Regions from separate parts of the Desulfobaculum xiamenense genome, predicted to be linked through region 4. Evidence: predicted binding sites of a transcription regulator. Region 4 holds the regulator's gene; each other region holds the start of a gene.
The links. Region 4 encodes sigma-54, which starts transcription at its own class of promoters, with help from an activator protein. Its sites were predicted from a motif close to CTGGCACGGNNNNTGCTT; they were not measured.

Region 1 (4,211 bases), on a different contig from region 4:
AACGACTCCACGACCATGTCGATGTACTCGGGCGAGCAGGTGTCCGCGTATTTGCGGGTGAGGATGGCGCGCACGATCTTGCGGATGCGCCCGCGCGGGATGTGCAGCGGCCTGCCCAGCGGGTCCGCCACCAGATAGGGCGGGCAGTCCCCGCCGGGGGTGAGGGGCGTCTCGTAGGCCGTGCCGATGATGGGCCGCGCGCCGTAGCGCTCGTAGAACTTGAGGCGGGCGATGTTGTCCCGCAGCGTGTCCGGTTCGGCGCACAGCGCCGGGTCGTCGGGCAGGCACTCGAAGAAGAGGGCCGTATCCCCAAGGGCGAGGGCTTCCTCACGGATGCGTTCGTACAGGGCGGAACCGACACCGCGCCCGCCATGCTCCACGCTCACGGAGATGAAATCTAAATAACAGAAATGCAAATCCGGGAAGTGACACAGAAGCGCGAAGCCCTGCACCCCTGCGCGGGCCTTCTCGGCCACGAAGAGGATGGAGCGGTAGTGCTTGAGGAACGGATTGCTCAAGAGTTCCGGAAGCTGGGCGATTTCGCTGTCGGCCACGAGGGAGAAGCGTTCGCGAAGGATTTCCTGCGAGCGGGCCACGGCGGCCTGATCGACGGGCAGCCGTGTGTCGTAGATGGGGCGGATGCGAAACATGGAACCTCCAACATGACGCGTTTCGTCCGGGGGCGGCATGCGCCTTGCGATCAGGGCACGCTGGATGCGCCGACGGGCGGTTCTTCCCAGTCAATGCGCCTGATGCGGGAACTTTGCAAGGGGGCGGCGCGGGTATGCGCCATGCGGGGAGCGGGCGGGTGCCCCATGACATGCGTGCGGCCCGGAACGGCGTTGATGCCGGTTCCGGGCCGCATGTGGGGGGTGAGGGAAAGCTAGGCAGTGACGCGCGTGGCGGCCACGGCGGCGATGTCCGTTTCGCCGGTGCGGATACGCAGGGAGCGGGCGATGTCGAGGACGAAGATCACGCCGTCGCCCTCGCTACCGGTGTGTGCGCCTTCGCTTACGGCCTCGATGGCCGCATCCTCGAAGTTGTCGTTCACGCCGATTTCGAGGCGCACCTTCTTGAGCAGGTTCACTTCCACCGGCAGGCCGCGGTAGGTTTCCACGAATCCCTTCTGGCGGCCGCTGCCGAGGACGTTGGTTACGGTCATGCTGAAGATATCCCGCGCGTAGAGCGCCTTTTTCACTGCGTTCAGCCTTTCCGGCCTGATGTATGCGATGACGAGTTTCATGGTTTGTCTCCCGTGCGTCATTCGGTGGTGAAGATCTGGAATCCGCCGTAGGACTCCGTGCCGTGCTCGACGATGTCGAGCCCGCGCAGTTCCTCGTTTTCCTTCACGCGAAGGCCCATCACGGCCTTGACCACGGCGAAGGTGACCACGCCCATGCCGAAGGCCCAGCAGAACACTGCTCCAACGCCGATGAGCTGCGTCGTCAGAAGTCCGAAGCCGCCGCCGTAGAGCAGGCCGACGTTCGATCCGTAGCCCGGCGCGGCCATGAGGCCGACCATGAGCGTTCCGTACGCTCCGCACACGCCGTGCACGGAAACCGCGCCCACCGGGTCGTCGATGCGAAGCACCGTGTCGATGAACACCACGGAGAGCACCACCAGTACGCCGCCGCCGAAGCCGGTGATCAGCGAGCCGATGGGCGAGAGTTCGAAGCAGCCCGCCGTGATGGCCACCAGCCCTGCCAGCGCGCCGTTGAGGGTCATGGACGGATCGGGGTGTCCGTAGCGCGTCCACGCGGTGATCATGGCGCCCAGCGCACCGGCCGCTCCGGCCAGCGAGGTGTTGACCGCGATGTAGCCGATGGTGCCGTCGGCCACGGTGGTGGAGCCGGGGTTGAAGCCGAACCAGCCGAACCACAGGATGAACACGCCAAGCGAGGCCAGCGGCAGGTTGTGGCCGCGAATGGCGTTGGCGCTGCCGTCATCGTTGTACTTGCCCACGCGGGGACCAACGGCCAGCGCACCGGCAAGGGCGAGCCATCCGCCCACGGAGTGGACCACCGTCGATCCGGCGAAGTCGATGAAGCCGATGCGTTCGAGCCAGCCGCCCTCGGTGCCCCACAGTCCGCCCCAGCACCAGTGGCCGGACACGGGGTAGATGAGCGCCGTGACGATCATGCTGACCGTGATGTAGGCCGGGAATTTCATGCGCTCGGCCACGCCGCCGGAGACGATGGTCGCCGAGGTGGCCGCGAACACGCTCTGGAAGAACCAGAAGGTCAGCGTCCACATGCCTTCGGGCGTGGTGGCGTCCACGCCGATGAGCGCGAAGTCGCTGCCGCCAAGCAGCCCGGCGATGCTGCCGCCGAACATGAGGCCGAAGCCCACCAGAAAGAACGCCACGGACCCGGCCGAGAAATCCAGAAAGTTCTTCATGATGATGTTTCCGGCATTCTTGGCGCGCGTGAATCCGGTCTCCACCATGGCGAAGCCCGCCTGCATGAACATGACCAGTATCGCGGCGATGAGCGTCCACAGGATGTTGGCGTTGAACTGGCTGAGCGCTTCGGTGCCCTCGGCGGCATGCGCCGCATGGGGCAGGGTGGCGAGGACGGCCAACAGCGTCGCGGCCAGAAACGGCACAGACAGCGGGCGTTTCGGACTGAACCAGAACGGGGACATGGGGCACCTCCATGGTGCAACCGCCAGCGGCGGGTTCGTGTGGTTGCCTGCGTTTCAGGCGCCGATGCCCCAACTAAAGCAACATGTGGGCCAAAATATATAACTATGCGTATTCGCAGCGTTTTGTTTGGAAGGCCGACAAAACGTGCATGTTGTGTTGTTATAAAATTAACATAAATGCCAAGAATTGACACATATAAATTAACATAAATGTGATAAATTGAAAAACTTCGAAATAGCGCTTGGCAAAAGGCTTTGGATGAAAAATAGCGGCCAATTCTGGCCTTCGGCGGCCGGGGCTTTGCCCCGACCCCAGCCAAGGGAATAATGTGAATGGCAATTCACATCATTCCCTTGAGAATCCTTATATGGGGGGATTTTTGGGCAAAGCCCAAAGGTCGGCGCAGGGCGGCCACGTCCATCGCAAGTCGGGGGTCCAGGGGGCCAGCGGCCCCTTGGCTGGCGGAGCCTACGTCTTGCATATGGCAACGAACGATACGCCCAGACACAGCGACGGCGGAGCCAACGCCTTACGCGTGGCAGGGAGCGATACGTCCCGGCCCCGGTGACGCCACGGCTTATGCCGTGGCGTGACGCATTACGGCCCTAGAGGAAGAACGCGACGATGTAGCGGGTGGCGGTGGTGACGATGACGGCGCAGAGCATGAGCTTGATGGCCTTGGCGGGGACGTGCTTCTGGCAGCGTGCGCCGAGGGCCATGCCGAGTGCTCCGCCGATGCCGAAGAGGATGCCGAGCGCCCAGTCCGGGGCGATGGACAGGGTGGGGTTGAGGATGGCGAGGAGCTGGTAGAAGGCCACGGCGGCGATGGAGGTGACGAAGGTGCCCATGAGGGCCGGTGCTGCGGCCACGTAGACGGGGATGCCGAGGATGGAAACGAAGAAGGGGGCGATGATGGCGCCGCCGCCGATGCCGTAGACGCCGCCGACGATGCCGACGGTGAACGTGAGCGCCACGAGGGCGGGGGTACGCACGGTGAAGGTTTCGCCGTTGAAGGCGAAGCGGATGCGGGTGGCGGACGCTTCGAGAATGTCGACCTTTCCTGCGGCGGCACCGGAGCGGACATTGGCGCGGAAGCGACGTTCGGCACCGTTTTGTCTGTTGGAGACGAGGTCGCGGGCCATGCGGACGCCGATGTAGAGGAGCACCAGCCCGGCGAAGAGCTTGAAGCGCACGGGGTCCGGTAGCCAGTGGACGCGGGCCACCGCACCGATGAGAACGCCGGGCAGCGTGCCGAAGACGACCGCCCACGTGAGCGGCCAGACCATGCGCCCTTCGCGGGCATAGCGCATCACGCCACTTGGAATGGCGACGATGTTGAAGAGCTGGTTGGTGGCGCTGACCGAGGGCGAGGTGAAGCCGAGGATCGACATCTGGAAGGGCAACAGCAGGAAGGCCCCGGACATGCCGCCCATGGACGTGAAGAAGGAGATGGCGAAGGCCGTGAGTGGTGGAATCCATACTGCGACGTCAACGCCGGAAACCGTGAACTGCATGGGTGCCTCCTTGTGCCCGCCTCGTGATTCAATGCTAGGTGCTCTCGAATGAA
Region 2 (4,211 bases), 780 kb from region 4:
CGAGGTCGATGTGCTTGATGTCCACTGGCTGGGGCATATTGGGCGTGAGCGACAGCCAGCAGACGACGAGGATGGACGCCCCCCATAGGGCGATGAGGGGCGTGGAATGCTTCTGGGGCATGGTATTTCGTTCCGGTCAGGGTTGAAGATGCGCTTCGGGTATACCCTCGGGACAGCCGGTGCGCAACTCCGGGTGAGCTTCGCAGATTGCGTCAGGCGGCCTGCGTGCCTTCCGCTGCGGCGAGCGCCGCGTCCATCTCCTTCACCTTCGCCAGTGCGCGGGCGATGACGTCCCTGTAGCGGCGCATGTCCGCTGGGACCGGGTTCTGCGTGAACCGCGCCAATCCGGCGAGATCCATACTCTCATTATACAGGTAGGGCAGGTACAGCGGGTCCTGCCGCAGGAAGAACAGGGTCTGTTCCATGAGCCTGCGGATTTCCGCGCGGTTGCGTACGGGCTTGCGGAACAGCTTTTCCATGCGCTTCGTCGCCGCGCGAAGCGACTGGGTCCATGTGGCGGCGCGGGCCTCGAAGACGGGGCGCGGGCGCGACTGGCGGGCCGAGGCGAGGATAGCGAGGAAGCGGTCCACGCGGTCTTGGCCGCTGGCGAGCGCGTCTGCCGCCTCGCCCATGCCGATGGCCTTCGTCCCCGCGATGTCCAGACCGCCGCCGTAGAGATTCAGGACGTCGAGGGATAGCCCTTCGATGTCGTGCTCCATGTCTCGCTTGGCGGTGACGTAGGCGAGGGTGGAATACACGGTTTCGCCGCGCATGTTTTCGAGCTTCATGTGCCGCGCGGGATCGTAGGTTCGCGTCGGGCGTGCGGCGTGGTGTCCGGCTGCATGGCTGCGCTCTGCGCTCCACGAGAAATCCTGCCCGGCAAGCAGCAGCTTCTTCACTCCGCACCACGATAGGAAGCGCAGAATGGTCACGTTGACGTTGCCGCCCGCGTCGAACACGGGTTCGGTCTTGTTGAGCACGAAGGTCGCCAGACCGCCCACGGTCCACAGCGGCAGGGTGGGGCCGGGGTAGCGCGAGACGACGTCCGGCGAGACCTTGGTGGAGTAGATAAGCGGGATGTCGGCGGCCCATTCGGCATCGAGGCGATTGAAGACCTTTTTCATGCCGTCGCTGTAGTCGATGGCCATGCACAGGTGCGGCTTGATGCCTGCGGCCTGGAGGGCTGGGAGCGTCTGGAGCGAGGTGATGACCAGCGCGTTGCCCTGCATGGTCGCCAGTTCGGGGCCGAAGTCGTTGAGTGATGGGCCTGCGCCCACGATGAGCGCGGTCAGTCCCTGTCCTGCTCCGGCAAGCGGCGTGAGGGAACCGTCGCGAAAGGCGCGGACGTAGTTGCCAAGCTCGTTGCCGACCATCACGTTTTGGCTCAGCCTCAGTGTGTTGAGTTCCACGGTGATGCCTTCGAGCATGTTGCGCACCACGCGAATCCAGCGGGCATATTCCGGCCCAAGTTGCTGACTCGGGAAGTCGGCGAGGAGCTTGACGCGCCCGTGCAGGAACTGGAGGTCCAGCCGGATGGCCGCGTTGTAGACCTCGGATTCGACCGGGGAGAGGAAGGCGAGTTGCCCGGATTCGATGAATGGCGTGTAGTCGCTCAGCCCGAGGCATGCCGTAAGCATCTCCGGGCGCGGCTCCACGACGAGAATGCGGTGTGTGGCCGGGGCGTTTTGCAGAACCTGCACGAGGCCGTAGCCCAGATTCAGGCCCACGATGATGGAGGCGTTGCGGTGGGCCTCTTCGCCCGGAGTCCATGACTGATAGTAGTGCTGGGGCGGGAAGGCCTCGAACAGGGAGCCGCCGTGATCGAGCGGAACGTCCATGAGGCCGAAGCGGTTCACGATCAGTTGCTTTTCGAGAGCAATGGGGTCAGAATCCACCCCTTCGAGCCAGGACGCAACCGGAGCGTTCTGCCGTTTCAGGGCCTTCAGGTTCTTTTCGAGAAACCTATAGAGTTCCATGCCGTCTCCCTGCCTTGGTCTGGTGTCTATGCGTCGGACATGTGTTCGCGCGGTGAATCATGGACCAGTTTGCAAGGACCCTGCCATGCCAAGGCGTTTTCCTCGGCATTCAGGATTGCGGTAGCGACCATCCGGACATACCAGACACTTCCATGCACTACGACAACATCCTCGAATGCGCCGGCAACACGCCGCTGGTCCGGATCAGGCGACTCAACCCCCACAAGGGTGTCAATATTTTGGCCAAGGTCGAGTACTTCAACCCCGGCGGCTCCATCAAGGACCGCGTGGCGCTAGCCATGCTCGAAGCCGCCGAGCGTTCGGGAGAACTCGTGCCGGGGCGGACGGTCATCGAGCCGACCTCCGGCAACACGGGCATCGGGCTGGCCATGGCCTGCGCGGTCAAGGGCTACCGTCTGCGTCTCATTATGGCCGACAACGTCTCCGAGGAGCGAAAGCGCATCCTGCGGGCCTACGGCGCGGAGATCGAGCTGACCGAAGGTCGGCTGGGCACCGATGGAGCCATTGAATTGGCCTATCGCATGGCGCGCGAGCACCCCGACGAGTACGTGCTCATGGACCAGTACAACAACCCCGCCAGCATTCAGGCCCATTTTGAGGGCACTGCCCGCGAGATTTGGGAGCAGACCGACGGGCGGGTGACCCACGTGGTGGCCGCGCTTGGCACCTCCGGCACGGCCATGGGACTGGTCAAGCGGCTCAAGCGCGAGAATCCCGACATCTGCGTGGCCGCCGTGGAACCTTACGCCCGCCATCATATTCAGGGCCTCAAGAACATGCAGGAGTCCTATCCTCCGGGCATTTTCAACAAGCACTTGCTCGATCGCATCATCCGCGTCGAGGACGAGGAGGCCTTCGAATACTGCCGTCGCCTCGCGCGTGAGGAAGGCCTGCTGGTGGGGATGAGCTCCGGCGCGGCGCTTGCCGGTGCGGTGCACCTTGCCGCCGAACTGGAGCAGGGCACCGTGGTGGTCATCTTTCCGGACAGCGGCGAGCGCTACCTGTCCACTTCGCTTTTCGCCACGCCCGACGAACAGGGCGTGCACCTCGCCAGCGCGACCGGTGACGACGTGGTACTGCCCTGTACCGGGAGCGTCCGCCTGTATACCGTCGGTCCCAGCCTCGACCGCTGGGACGACCCAGATTTCTGGCGACGGCTCGCCTTCCTCGACGTCATGCGGCGTTACCTCGGCCTGCGCGGCGCTGATGCCACGCTCGCCGCAGGACTGCCGGACATGGACGACCGCGCCATGGCTGCCTCGCGCGATGCGCACCTTTCCCGTTCGGACTTCGCCCGCGAAGTGCGGGACATGGTGGCCGCGCGCGCGGCGCAGCTCGACATGGGCGACGTGGCGCTTTCCCTCGCCGGGGACGGGCGCGAGGACATCCTCGCCCTGTGTGGTGGTCTGCTCGGCAGCGGGCTGGCCTACGAGAAGCTGCGGTCCGTCTATTTCGACGTGAGCCGCGACGGCGACTACGGCAGGCTCGGGCAGGCCGATCTGGACAAGCTGTCCCTCGGCAAGACCGTGGACCTCGCCGACTACGTGAAGGGCAATCCGCAGGATTTCACGCTGCTCAAGCGCGCCTCGCTACGTGACCTCAAGGACGGCGAGTGCTGGCAAACCTGCTGGGGCAACGTGCGGCCGAGTTGGTTCGTGCAGATGGCCGCTGCGGCCCGCGCCGCGGGCGGCGTGCCCACCGTGTTCATGGGCGGCGAGTCCCACCGCTTCCCGCATCTGGAGAATCTGCGCTCCATCTGGACAGCTTCGGACGGGGCGAGCCCGCGCGCGTGGCTTCTGGCCTCGCCCGTGGTTGCCGCGGATCGGGATTCGCACTCCCGCATGAGCGTCGGCGCGCTTCTCGACGAAGGCTTTTGCCCGCAGACGCTACGCATGTGGCTGCTCTCCGCCGCCTACCGCAAGACGCTCGATTTCTCCACGCAGACCTTGTCCATGTGGGACTCCAACCGTCGCCGCGTGCAGGAGCTTGCCGCCGCGCTGTCGGCCCGTGCGGGGCGCGAGGGCGCGGCCGAGGGCGGCGTGGCCGAGATGAAGGTCAATCTTCGTGCAGCCTTCCGCGAGGCCATTGAGCGCGATCTGGCGCTGTATTCCTTCTGGCCGGAGCTGTTCGGCTTTTGCCGGGGCATTCGGCGGCATGCGCTGGATGGCGCGCTGGCTCCGGGCGAGGCTCGGGCCTGCCTCGACCAGCTTATGG
Region 3 (4,211 bases), 250 kb from region 4:
CCTTCTTTTTTGAGGAGCGGCATGAACGTTCGTGAACTGATCGCCTGCATCGAGGAGATGGCCCCGGTATCGGGTGCCGCACCGTGGGACAAAAGCGGTGTGCAGATCGCCGGCACCATCGGCGATATCGAAAGGATAGCCGTGACCATCGACCCGTCCCCAGCCGCCATGGCCGAGGCGCTGGAGTGGAACGCGGACTTCATCCTGACGCACCATCCTCTGTATATGGAGCCGAAGCCCCTCGACAGGCCCGGCTTCTTTCTTGATGTTGCGCGGCAGACGCTCACACGCGGGACATGGCTGTACGCGGCGCACACGTCCCTCGACGTCCGCCCCGAAGGCCCCGCGGGCTGGCTCGCACGGGAATTGGAGCTTGACGAACCGCGCGTGATGGAACAAACCGACCCCGGCAACCCCATGGTCGGCTTCGGTCTCGTCGGCAGGCTCCCCGCCCCCATGGGCTGGGACGCCTTCGCGGATCGCCTCGGCGCATGCGTGGAACGCGACTTCTGGGTCACCACGGGGCAAATTCCCGAGCGCATCGACTCGGTGGCCTACTGCACCGGCTCTGGCGGCTCGCTCATCCCGGCCGCCGAGGCAAGCGGAGCGCAGGTCTACATTACGGGCGACATCAAGTACCATCAGGCGCTTGAATCGAATATTTTCATCATTGACGTGGGACATTTTTCTCTGGAAGAAACCATGACGCGCATCCTGGCGGAAACGCTCGCCTCCCGGCTCTCGGGACGGCACGATGCCGAAGTCCGTTTCTTCCCCGGCCGCGAGCCGTTCGCCCTGCGCGCCGGACGATAGGACATACGACGCAAAGAACCCGCCCACGGGGTCTTGATACATTCACGGCAGCCGCCAGCCGGCCGCCAACAGGCAACTGCCGAGGAGGAAATTCCGTTGAGCATGTACCTCAAGCAAATCGAACAGCTCGTCGTTCTGCAGAAGGTTGATGACGAGATCATCGTCATCGAGAAGGAACTCGAAAGCCTGCCAAAGGAGCTTGCCGCTCTTGAGGAAAAGAACGCCAAGCTGACCGAGCGCATGGAACAGACCAAGGAGCGGACCGACATCCTGCTGCACCAGCAGCGCCTGCTTGCCGACGAGATCGACAGCAACGACTCCAAGATCAAGAAGAGCAAGAACAAGCTCATGATGGCCGGCAACACTCGCGAATATCAGGCCATGATGCGCGAGATGGACAACATGGAGAAGATCAATCGTTCCCGCGAGGAAGAGAAGATCGCTCTCATGGACGAGATGAACCGCCAGAAGGAGCGTCAGACCGCCGCCGAGGCCGAGGCCGAGGAACTCAAGGGACAGCTTGAGGAATGCAGCGCCAACCTCAAGAAGCGCACCGCCACGGCCAAGAAGCGTCTGACCAAGCTCCAGAAGGATCGCGAGACCGCCTGTGAAGTCATTCCTCCGCGCGTTCTCGGTCGCTATGAATTCATCCGCGCCCGCATTCAGCACCCCGTCATCGTCCCCGTGGACGAGGCCGTGTGCAATGGCTGCCACATTCTGATTCCCCCGCAGATCTTCAACGAACTGCAGCGCGGCGAACAGATTCTGAGCTGCCCCAACTGCCAGCGACTCATCTACTGGACCAACCACTTCTGCGCCCCCGCCGACGCTCCCGCCGCACCCGCGGCAGAGGTCGAGGCCGAGGAGCAGGAATAGTATAGGCGCACTGCGGCGTGAACCGCGCGCCGCAAAACGCCTTTGACATTTCGGGAGTCGGACGGGTCATCGTCGCGATCCTTCGGGATCGGGGAGGAAAGTCCGGGCTTCGCAGGGCAGGACGCTGGATAACGTCCAGGTGGAGTGATCCACGGACAGTGCCACAGAAAACAGACCGCCGGTGAAAGCCGGTAAGGGTGAAACGGTGGGGTAAGAGCCCACCAGTCGCCACGGTGACGTGTCGAGCTAGGTAAACCCCGTCCGAAGCAAGACCAAATAGGAAAGCGTTTGAGGCCGGCCCGGCTGATGCTTTCGGGTAGGTTGCTTGAGGCCGTAGGCAACTGCGGTCCTAGAGGAATGATGACCACTCCCTTCGGGGAGTACAGAACCCGGCTTACAGTCCGGCTCCCGACATTCAGGTCACCACGGACGGCGCTGGGGCTTTTGCCTCCGCGCCGTTCCTTTTTCAAACCCCTTGCACACACGATGAAAACCATGTCCGTCTGGGCCGTCATTGTCGCCGCAGGTCAGGGAACCCGTCTCGCGCGGGCGGGCCTGTCCACACGCAAGCAGTTCATCCCCTTCGAGGGCGCGCCGCTGTTCTGGAAGAGCGCCCGGACGCTGGCGCGGGTCTCCCGCGTGAAGGGACTCGTCTTCGTCCTTCCCGAAGCGGAATTCGAGGAATACGCCGCCATCGTGCGCGACCTCGCCAGCAGGGACGACATCGTCCTCCCCTGCCTCACCGTCCCCGGCGGCGAACGCCGTCAGGACTCCGTGCTGAACGGACTTCGCGCCATTGCCGAAACCTGCGACACCGTCCTCGTGCATGACGCCGCCCGCCCCTTCGCCGGGGCGCAGCTCGCCAACCGCCTCATCGACGCCGTCGAGCAGGGCGATGTGGCCGCCATCCCCGCCATTTCCGTCACGGACACCATAAAGCGCGTCACGCCCGAGGGGCTGGTGGCAGAGACTCTCCACCGTGCGGAACTTTGCGCGGTGCAGACGCCGCAGGCCTTTGCGCTGCCCACCCTTATCGCCGCGCACGAGTTCTGCAACGCCAAAGGGCTCGACGTCACGGACGACGCCTCCATGATTGAGGCCGCAGGCGGAGCCGTACGCGTCGTCCCCGGCGAGGAGACCAACATCAAGATCACGAATCCGGAGGATCTGCGCATGCTCACCGACAACGCGCCAGCCCCGCTGCCCTGCGTCGGCTGGGGGTACGACGTCCACAAGTACGGACTCGGCAGGCCCATGAAGATCGGCGGAGTGCCCATCGACGGCGGCCCGCAGGTCGTCGCGCACTCGGATGGCGACGTCCTGCTCCACGCGCTCACGGACGCCCTGCTCGGATGTCTCGGCAAGGGCGACATCGGCCAGCATTTTCCCGATACGGACAAGGCCTTCTCCAACATTGAATCCGCCGTGCTGGTCAACGAGGTGCTGACCATGGCCGAAGAGGCGGAGTTGGAGCTGTGCCACGTGGACCTGACCGTCATCGCCCAGATTCCGAAACTCTCTCCCTATCGCGAACGCATCCGCGACAACGTGGCCCGGCTGCTGCGCATCGACGCACAGCGCGTCAACTTCAAGGCCACCACCGAGGAAGGTCTCGGCTTTACCGGCGAGAAGCTCGGCATCAAGGCTGTGGCCTGCGTCACGGCGCTTCGCCACGGTTAATCGCCATTCACGGCTGTTGCGCCCGCAAACTGGCATTTCCCCCAACGCTTTGACGCATGGGGGCATTTGGTGCATGATGCCACCCCTGTCAGACATTGGCGCAATCACCGCGCACAGCACGGAAAACGACAACAAACAGACCGAGTGATACCGGAGTACGGCCCATGCAGCTCTACAATACGATGACCCGCCAGAAGGAAGAGTTCACACCGCTCAGGGACAACCATGTCCGCATGTACGCCTGCGGCATAACCGCCTACGACTACTGTCACATCGGTCATGCCCGATCCGCCGTGGTCTTCGACGTGCTCGTGCGCCACCTCCGCCATCTCGGCTACGATGTCGTCTTCGCCCGCAACTTCACTGACGTGGACGACAAGATCATCAACCGCGCCAACGAGAACGGCGAAGACCCCATGGCCCTCGCCCTGCGCTTCATTGCCGCGTTCCACGAGGACATGGACCGGCTGAACGTCCTGCGCGCCGACATCGAACCCAAGGCCACCGAGCATATCGACGAAATGCTCGCCCTGACCTCGAAGCTCATCGAGACCGGCCACGCCTACGCCACGCCCTCCGGCGACGTGTACTTCCGCGTGCGGTCCTTCGACGCCTACGGCAAGCTCTCCGGCCGCGACGTGGACGAGATGCGCTCCGGCGCACGTGTGCAGCCCGGCGACGAGAAGGAAGACCCGCTGGACTTCGCCCTGTGGAAAGCCGCCAAACCCGGCGAACCCACGTGGGACAGCCCGTGGGGCCCCGGACGCCCCGGCTGGCACCTCGAATGCTCCGCCATGAGCGACAAGCACCTCCAGCTTCCCTTCGACATTCACGGCGGTGGG
Region 4 (4,211 bases):
CATGCTGGCGGGCATCGTGAAGCCGACAGGCGGCTCAGTCCGGCTGGACGACGAGGAGATCACCATGCTGCCCCTGCACGAGCGGGCGCGGCTGGGCATGAGCTACCTCCCGCAGGAAAGCTCGGTGTTCAAGAAGCTCACCGTGCGGCAGAATCTGGAGATCGTGCTGGAGCAGAGCGGTCTCGACCGCGCAACCCAGCAGGCGAGGGCGGATCAGCTTCTGGACGAACTGGGCATCACCCGACTTTCGGACCAGAAGGCCATGCATCTTTCGGGCGGCGAGCGCCGTCGGCTGGAGATCGCCCGTGCCCTCATCCTCAATCCCAAGTTCATGCTGCTCGACGAGCCCTTCGCGGGCATCGACCCCATCGCCGTGGATGATATTCAGGGCATCGTGAGCGGACTTCGTGAAAAAGGTATCGGAGTACTCATTTCCGATCACAACGTTCGAGAGACGTTGAGAATCTGCGACAGAGCCTATCTCGTCTACGAGGGACGAATCATCCTGAGTGGCACTCCGGATGAAATTTGTGCCGATCCGAAGGCCCGCCGGGTGTATCTGGGAGAGAGCTTCAGTCTCTAACATCCCGAAATCACTATATCAATTTCGATATTCAAAATCCTTGCCATCCTCGGTTGCAAGCTTGTTCCGGATGTGGCATGTTGCAAATGCGGTTGAGAAAACATTCTCATGCCGCATGGATTTCACCTTGAGCGACGGGCATTTTCGTTGGTTCAGACACATGTTTGACCGTGCCCCGTTCGCCGGAATCCCAACCGCCAACATTTCGCAAGAAGACGAACAGCCCCGATGGCACTCGAACTCAGACAACAGCTCAAGCTTTCCCAGCAACTGGTCATGACCCCGCAGTTGCAGCAGGCCATCAAACTGCTGCAGCTTTCCCGGTTTGAACTGGTTGATATGGTCCAGCAGGAACTCCTCGAAAACCCGCTTCTCGAGGAGGCCGTTCCCGAACAGGCTCAGGAGAAGGCCGAGGCCGAGGAAAATGCCCGCGCCGTAGAGGCTGCGCAGACGGCCGAGGTCATGGACGAGGGCGTTCGCGAGAACGACGCCGTTCAGGGCGCGGACTGGGAAAATTACCTCGGCGAGTTTTCGAGCACATCCCGCAATTCCGCCGCCCGCGAGGCCGAAATCCCCGAGGAGGGGATGTCCTTCGAGGCCCGGCTGTCGTCCAAGCCCTCGCTGGAGGGCCACCTTGAGTGGCAGCTCCGGCTGTCGGACATGACGCCCCGCCAGATGGACATCGGCGAGGTCATCATCGGCAACATCGGCTCGCAGGGCTATTTGCAGGCTACCGCCGAGGAAATTGCCGCCGACGCCGGGTGTACTTCCGAAGAGGTCGAGGTGGTGCTGCGTCGCATTCAGAATTTCGATCCAGTCGGCGTTGCCGCGCGTGACCCGCGCGAGTGTCTGCTCGTCCAGATCGAGTCCTACGGCTACGAGGACCCCATCCTCATCGAACTCGTCAGCGAGCACCTCGAAGATCTCGAAACCAAGCGCTATAAGCCGCTTGCCCGCAAGTTCCGCATCTCGATGGAGGAACTTCGCGAGTATCTCGATCTCATCCAATCCCTCGATCCAATGCCCGGTGCCGCCTACGGCAGCAGCGAGCCGCAGTACGTGAGCCCGGACGTCTACGTCTACAAGTACGAGGACGATTTCATCATCGTGCTCAACGAGGACGGTCTTCCTCGCCTCACGCTCAACGATTTCTATCTCGATTCCCTCAAGAGCGGCCGCGGCGCACCGGAAAAGGACTACGTCCACGAGCGGTTGCGCTCCGCACAGTGGCTGATGAAGAGCCTCTATCAGCGTCAGCGCACGCTCTATAAGGTCATGGAGAGCATCGTGCGCTTCCAGCGCGGCTTCTTCGAGAACGGCGTGACCAGTCTTCGGCCGCTCATTCTCAAGGATGTGGCCGACGACATCGAGATGCACGAATCCACCATCAGCCGCATCACCACCAGCAAGTATGTGGCGACGCCGCACGGCCTGTTCGAACTGAAGTTCTTCTTCAACAGCGCCCTTGGGCTGGACGACGGAAGTCAGGTCGGCTCCGAGAGCGTCAAGGCGCAGATCAAGAGCCTGATAGGTGAGGAGGACCCCCACCATCCACTGTCGGACGAGCGCATCGCGGAAATTCTGAAGGAACGGCTTCAGGTCAACATTGCCAGAAGAACCGTTGCCAAGTATCGCGGCGCGCTCGGCATACTCTCCTCTTCGAAACGCAAGGAGATTTTCTAGAGGTGGCGTGACGGAACTCTTTATTTTCGGGCTGAATGCACGTACACTCCAAATTACGGAGTGATATCGATCCAACAGCATCACAAGGAGGATCGTCGATGAACATCAGCTTGACGTTCAAGAATTTCGAACCGTCGGATCATCTGAGGAAGTACGCGCAAAAGCGCTTCGAAAAGCTGATCAAGTATGCCAACACCGGCAATACGGAGCTGAAGATAAATCTCGGGGTGGAGAAGTTCCGCCATATCGCCGAGGTCACGCTTTCCGGTGACAACATGAACATGTCCGCCGTGGAGGAGTCCGAGGACATGTACTCCTCCATCGACCTCGTGTACGACAAGATGACGTCGCAGGTCCGCAAGCTCCGCGAAAAGGGCAAGGACCGTCGTCGTTCCCGTGGCACCGTCCGCGACGAAGTCATCAGCTTCGAAGAAGGCGAAGCCGGACGCGAGGCGACCATTGTCGAGGCGCAGACCTACAAGCCCAAGCCCATGCTGGTGGACGAGGCTGCCATGCAGCTCGATACCCTCAATTACGAATTTCTCGTTTTCCTCAACGCCGAAACCGAGCGGGTCAACGTGATCTACCGCCGCAAGACGGGAGACTATGGTCTCATTGATCCCGGGATGTACGAATGAAGCTGGGTGATTTCCTGGATAACGAACTGATTTTGCCTGAACTTTCGGCCAGGACCAAATCTCGGGTCCTGGCCGAACTTGTGGCAGCCGTGGCTGAAAGGCGGCCGGAAATCGATGTGGAGGCCGCGCACAAGGTGCTCTTGGAGCGCGAGGCGCTCGGCACCACCGGCATCGGCGAGGGCATCGCCATCCCCCACGGCAAGCTCGACGCGCTGGAGGACATCGTCCTCGTGGTCGGGCGCTCCGCCGAGGGTGTGGAATTCGATGCGCTGGATTTCCGCCCCTGCCACATCTTCTTCCTCGTGCTCGCGCCAGAGAAGGTGGCCGGAATGCATCTGCGCATCCTCGCCCACATTTCGCGTATGCTCAAGGATGACGCATTTCGCAAGGCCTTCCTTTGTGCCGAGGGGCGCGAGGGATTGGCCAAGCTACTTGAGGGAGCGTGAGCCATGTTGGGCCGTGATGCATCCGGAGCGGAAAACAGCTTCCCGGTGATCATCCTCTCCGGCCTGTCCGGTGCGGGGAAATCGACGGCTCTTAAGGTTTTCGAGGACCTCGGATTCGTTACGGTGGATGGATTGCCGCCGAATCTCATCCCCGAACTCGTGGACCTTTTCCAGCGCCAGCGCGAGGTCTATCACCGTGGTCTCACGCTGGGCCTCGATGTCCGCCACTCCGACTTTCGCGAGAAATGGACCGGGGCGCTTGCCACCATGCGCAATAGCGGCGTCGAACCGCGAGTGGTCTTCGTGGAAGCCTCGGAAGAGGTTCTGCGCAGGCGTTACGCGGCGACGCGCCGTCCCCATCCGCTGGAGCAGGGCATCGGCCTTGATCGGGCGCTTGTGGAAGAGCGGGCGCTTCTGTTTCCCGTGCGTGATGTTGCGGAGATCGTGGTCGACACCTCCGACTATTCCATCCATGACCTGCGCCGCACCTTGCAAGAAAAGTGGAATTTTCTGCAGGACAAGCGCTACGGCCTGCATGTCTATCTCGTCACCTTCGGGTTCAAGCACGGCGTTCCCACGGATGCGGACCTCGTTTTCGATCTGCGGTTTCTGCCGAATCCGTACTTCGAGAAGGCGCTTCGGCCATTTACGGGGCGCGACAAGGCCGTGGCCGATTTCGTCCTTGGCTCGCCAGCGGGGCGGGAATATCTGGAAAAGCAATTGGAATTCCTGCATTATGTCCTGCCGTGCTACGCGCGGGAGGGCCGCTATCGGCTGACTGTGGCCATCGGCTGCACCGGCGGGCGGCATCGCTCCGTGGCCGTGGCTGAGGCTGTCTTTGACTCCTTGCGCGAGTCGGAC

Region 1: a site for sigma-54 is predicted at 2,720-2,737, ahead of GGQ74_RS09435 (ammonium transporter). Genes of this name have one in related genera too.
Region 2: a site for sigma-54 is predicted at 2,046-2,063, ahead of GGQ74_RS05335 (motility associated factor glycosyltransferase family protein). Genes of this name have one in related genera too.
Region 3: a site for sigma-54 is predicted at 1,984-2,001, ahead of ispD (2-C-methyl-D-erythritol 4-phosphate cytidylyltransferase). Genes of this name have one in related genera too.

What each region holds. Positions count from the first base shown of each region.
Region 1 is NZ_JAATJA010000002.1:336,854-341,064, forward strand. It holds gene GGQ74_RS09425 (histone deacetylase family protein) at 1-650, opposite strand, end outside; gene GGQ74_RS09430 (P-II family nitrogen regulator) at 884-1,243, opposite strand; gene GGQ74_RS09435 (ammonium transporter) at 1,261-2,643, opposite strand; gene GGQ74_RS09440 (sulfite exporter TauE/SafE family protein) at 3,250-4,158, opposite strand.
Region 2 is NZ_JAATJA010000001.1:1,166,850-1,171,060, reverse strand. It holds gene GGQ74_RS05340 (VanZ family protein) at 1-121, opposite strand, end outside; gene GGQ74_RS05335 (motility associated factor glycosyltransferase family protein) at 213-1,976, opposite strand; gene GGQ74_RS05330 (cysteine synthase) at 2,129-4,211, shown strand, end outside.
Region 3 is NZ_JAATJA010000001.1:634,891-639,101, forward strand. It holds gene GGQ74_RS02870 (Nif3-like dinuclear metal center hexameric protein) at 22-813, shown strand; gene GGQ74_RS02875 (zinc ribbon domain-containing protein) at 916-1,689, shown strand; RNA gene rnpB (RNase P RNA component class A) at 1,743-2,102, shown strand; gene ispD (2-C-methyl-D-erythritol 4-phosphate cytidylyltransferase) at 2,185-3,369, shown strand; gene cysS (cysteine--tRNA ligase) at 3,534-4,211, shown strand, end outside.
Region 4 is NZ_JAATJA010000001.1:387,602-391,812, forward strand. It holds gene lptB (LPS export ABC transporter ATP-binding protein) at 1-583, shown strand, start outside; gene rpoN (RNA polymerase factor sigma-54) at 812-2,266, shown strand; gene hpf (ribosome hibernation-promoting factor, HPF/YfiA family) at 2,365-2,904, shown strand; gene GGQ74_RS01785 (PTS sugar transporter subunit IIA) at 2,901-3,350, shown strand; gene rapZ (RNase adapter RapZ) at 3,354-4,211, shown strand, end outside.